2 regions of the Actinoplanes sp. NPDC048988 genome follow, and region 1 is predicted to be linked to the other one. Evidence: predicted binding sites of a transcription regulator. Region 1 holds the regulator's gene; the other holds the start of a gene.

Region 1 (2,194 bases):
AGGCCCTGGCCAACGGCTTGCTTGACGCCCGGGCGTACGAGAAAGGGCGTCTGGAACTGACCCTGCGTGGCCGGTTGCTGGCCGACGCCGTGATTCGCGACGTCGTCTGACTGTGGAACGCCGGGCCCCCGTGCCCGGCTCGGCTACTTGATGAGCTTCAACGACATCGGATAGTCGTACGGCTCGTTGTTGCTCGCCTTCACACCGGCGATGATGCCGAAGATGATGGCGATCAGCGCGGCCACCGGAATGATGATGAAGCCGATGACGATGCAGGACGTCACCCAGCCGATCAGGGTGACGATCGCCCAGGTGATCTGGAAGTTGAGCGCCTTCACCGACTCGGCGCGCACCGACGGCGACAGGTTGCCCTTGGCCAGCAGCGAGATCAGCGGCGCGATCCAGCCGGAGAGGCCACCGCCGAGGAACGCGCCCGCGGCCCCGCCGAAGTGGGCGACCAGGATCCACGTGCGGTCGTCCTGCGTGGGAGCACCGCCGTATCCCTGCTGGTAACCCGGGGGAGGCGGCTGGTAGCCCGGCGGGGGCGGCTGATATCCGGGCGGCGGGCCGTAACCCGGCGGCGGGGTGTACGGCGGCGGTGTCGATCCGGAAGTCGGGTCGTTAGCCGCATAAGGGTTGAACGGCCTGGTGGGGTCATTCGGGTTCGGTTCACCAGGCGGACGAGGCGGTTCAGTCATGGCTGACACGGTAGGGCCGCACTTCAATGCGGTCGAGGGCGACATGCTGATGCCCTGTCTATTCATCCGCACTCGATCATCGCGCTGCCGTCCGCGGCGACGTAGACTGGCACTCTGTCATCCGGAGTGCCAAAGCAGTGGGGGAGGGGTCATATGAGTCTCGATGACCGCAAGCTCGAAGTGCTTCGGGCGATCGTCGAGGACTACGTCGAGACCCAGGAGCCCGTCGGCAGCAAGGCACTGGTCGAGCGCCACCAGCTGGGCGTCTCCCCGGCCACTGTGCGCAACGACATGGCGGTGCTGGAGGAGGAGGGCTACATCCGGCAGCCGCACACCAGCGCCGGCCGGGTGCCCACCGACGCCGGCTACCGGCTGTTCGTCGACCGCCTCTCCAAGGTCAAGGCGCTGAGCCCGGCCGAGCGGCGAGCCATCGAGCGGTTCCTGATCGGCGCCGTCGACCTGGACGACGTCGTGCACCGCACGGTGCGCCTGCTCGCCCAGCTCACCCGCCAGGTCGCGGTCGTGCAGTACCCGTCGCTGGCCCGCTCCTCGGTGCGTCACCTCGAGCTGGTGCCGATCTCCACCACGCGCCTCATGCTGGTGATGATCGCCGACACCGGCCGCGTCGAGCAGCGGCTGGTCGAGCTGCCCGGCCCGGTGCCGCCCGAGGACGTCACCGACCTGCGCCGCCGCGTCAACGAGAAGCTCGCCGGCAAGAAACTCGCCGACACCCCACCGCTGGTGCAGGGCCTGGTCGACGACTGCGCGCCGGAAAGCCGGGCCACGATGGCGTGCCTGGCCTCGGTGCTCCTCGAGACCTTGGTCGAGCGCAGTGAGGAACGCCTCGCGTTGGCGGGTACGGCTAACCTGACAAGAGGTGGGGTGCTGGACTTCCAAGGCACCCTCCGCCCGGTCCTCGAAGCCCTCGAGGAAGAGGTCATCCTGCTGAAGTTGATCGGCGACCTGGAACCGAGCACCACGCGGGTCCGGATCGGCGACGAGAACGAGATCGACAACCTGCGGTCGGCGTCCGTGGTCAGCACGGGGTACGGCCCCGGTGCGACGATCGTCGGTGGGCTCGGTGTGCTCGGCCCCACCCGGATGGACTACCCCGGCACCATCGCGACCGTGCGCGCGGTGGCACGCTACGTGGGCGACCTTCTAGCACAAAATTGACGAGGATTGCGGAGCCCGTGGCCAAGGACTACTACGGCATTCTCGGCGTGAGCCGGGAAGCCACCGACGACGAGATCAAGCGCGCCTACCGCAAACTGGCTCGGCAGTACCATCCGGACGTCAACCCGGACCCGGAAGCGCATGAGAAGTTCAAGGACATCAACGCGGCGTACGAGGTCCTGTCCGACGACCAGAAACGCCAGATCGTCGACCTGGGCGGCGACCCGCTCGCGCCCGGCGGCGGCATGGGTCCCGGCGGACCCGGCGGGGCCGGCGGCCCGTTCGTCGGCTTCCAGGACATCATGGATGCCTTCTTCGGC
Region 2 (2,194 bases), on a different contig from region 1:
GGGTGGGCGGGTGGCCACTGTGTTGCCGGGTGGGGCGCAGGCCGGTGGGGGTGACCACGACACCAGGGCGGCGAGGGTCAGCAGGGCCGCGACTGCCGCGAGGCGTAGCAGCGTGCCGCGAGCCGGCCGACGCCGCCGCACGGGATCGAGGCGCCCTACGCCGCTTTCGCGGCTTGCGGTCCCGTGCGGCTGGGGGATGGCCCGGCCGAGCCGGGACTTGCTCGGTCCGGCCATCGTCCTGTCCCCTCTCGCTCGCCCTGGCGTCGTGGTCCGGCGCCGGGACAGACGTTAGGCGGGAGAAGAGATCGCTCGCTCCGAGCCTGTGGACAGCCCGAGATTGTGGATAACCAGCGAGAACTCAGCTGATTTTGCTAGGGGCGCCTCGTGGAGGTGGCTGAGCGGAGAAAGGCGCGGCGAGGAAGAGGGCACCGGCCCAGTCGGGAAGGGCGCCGGCCGGGCGGGAAGGACGCTGGTACGGGCGGGAGGGCGCCGGCCCGGGCGGGGGGAGGGCGCTGGTACGGGCGGGAGGGCGCCGGCCCAGGCGGGGAGGACGCTGGTACGGGCGGGGAGGGCGCTGGCACCGCGGGGAAGGCGCCGGCCCAGGCGGGGAGGACGCCGGCCCAGGCGGGGAGGACGCCGGCTTAGGCGGGGAAGGGTCGCCGGCACGTGGCGGGAAGGCCGTGCTGTGGATACGCGGAATCGCGCCAGGGGGAGCCTGGCGCGATTCCGGATGAGACTCAGGAGGCGGCGGGCGCCTTTGTGGTCGTCGAAGACGAAGACGAAGACGAGGACGACGACGTCGAAGATGACGACGACGAGGTCGAGGTCGAGCTTGCGGACGAGTCGCTCGAGGAAGCCGGCGTGTCGGACTTCTTCGTGGCCTCGCCGTTGCTGGTGGAGGACTTCTCGGCGCTCACGTTGCCGGAGCGGGAGTCGTTGCGGTAGAAGCCCGAACCCTTGAAGACGATGCCGACCGAGTTGAACACCTTGCGCAGCTTGCCGTCGCAGTCGGGGCACTCGGTCAAAGCCGGGTCGGAGAACGACTGCACGGCCTCGAGCTGGTGGCCGCATTCGGTGCAGGCGTACTGGTAGGTAGGCACGGCTCCTCCGGATCTTTCGGCTGTTGGCACTCGCCAACTCCGAGTGCCAATGTTGCGCCATCGGAGGTCATTTCGTCCACTCGAACGGCGGGTTGAGCGTTGGGCGGACGTCACTTCCGGGTCAGGAATAGACCGCCGTGTGGCGTGATGACCCCGTGCACCGGCCGATCGTGCGGCTCCGCCGGCACCTCGTCCAGCAGTTCGCCGTCGTGCAGCAGCGCCACGATCAGCGGCCCCGGGGAGATGCGAGCCAGGGCCCGGTCGTACGACCCTCCGCCGCGCCCCAATCGCAGGCCCTGGCGATCCACCGCCAGCGCGGGCACCAGCACCAGGTCGGCCTGCCGGATGCCCTCCACGCCCAGCCGGGGGCCGGTCGGCGCGAGGAGGCCGCGTGGCCCCCGTTCGAGCGAACCGGAGTGCAGGGCCCAGTCCAGATCTCCGTCCGGCAGCAGCACCGGGAGCAGGACGCGCGCGTGCGCCGCCAGCGCGGTGATCAGTTCCGGTCCGCCGGGTTCCGTGCCGATCGGGACGTAGGCGGCGATGGTGGCCGGTTGCTCACGCCGTACCAAAGCAAGCACTTGATCGTGGAGAAGAGGGGCCGCCGAGGCGGGCGCCTGACGCCGGGCGGTGAGCAGGCGACTGCGGAGTGCGATCTTGGCGGCGCGAGATCCTTCCGCGTCACCGGTTAAATCGGGCATGCAACACCCCCTTTTGAAAAGCGGCAAACGGTGCACACTATGTCAGCATCGCTCCAAAGAGGGCCACTTCCGGGAGGATGCGTGACGCTACGTGGCCGACTCACTACCGCCTTCTTGGTGGTCGTGCTCGGTCCGGTCCTGCTCGGGTCCATCTTCGTCGCCCTGACCGTCACCACGGTGAACCGGGATCGGACGGCCGAGCGGCTCGACCGGGCCGCGACCACCGTGCGTACCAGTGTCTCCGCCGCCTGCCGGCAACTTCAGACGGCGGCCGACGCCGTGGCCGTGGTGCCCGAAAGTGATCGGGCCGCGGTGGCCGGCCAGCTGATCGCGCGCGGTCTGGCCACCGGCATCGACATCGGCGCCCCGGAGACCACCGGGCCGAGCTGCTCGGCG

The links. Region 1 encodes HrcA, which represses chaperone genes, less so after heat shock. Its sites were predicted from a motif close to GGTTNGCACNCTCNNNNNGAGNGTGCNAACC; they were not measured.
Region 2: a site for HrcA is predicted at 1,122-1,152, ahead of ACGFJ7_RS05405 (FmdB family zinc ribbon protein). Genes of this name have one in related genera too.

The regions. Positions count from the first base shown of each region.
Region 1 covers NZ_JBICTW010000019.1:61,635-63,828, forward strand. Annotated here, with positions in the region: gene hemW (radical SAM family heme chaperone HemW) at 1-110, shown strand, start outside; gene ACGFJ7_RS39185 (DUF4870 domain-containing protein) at 144-698, opposite strand; gene hrcA (heat-inducible transcriptional repressor HrcA) at 852-1,874, shown strand; gene dnaJ (molecular chaperone DnaJ) at 1,892-2,194, shown strand, end outside.
Region 2 covers NZ_JBICTW010000001.1:1,210,023-1,212,216, reverse strand. Annotated here, with positions in the region: gene ACGFJ7_RS05405 (FmdB family zinc ribbon protein) at 738-1,100, opposite strand; gene ACGFJ7_RS05400 (5-formyltetrahydrofolate cyclo-ligase) at 1,211-1,798, opposite strand; gene ACGFJ7_RS05395 (diguanylate cyclase) at 1,880-2,194, shown strand, end outside.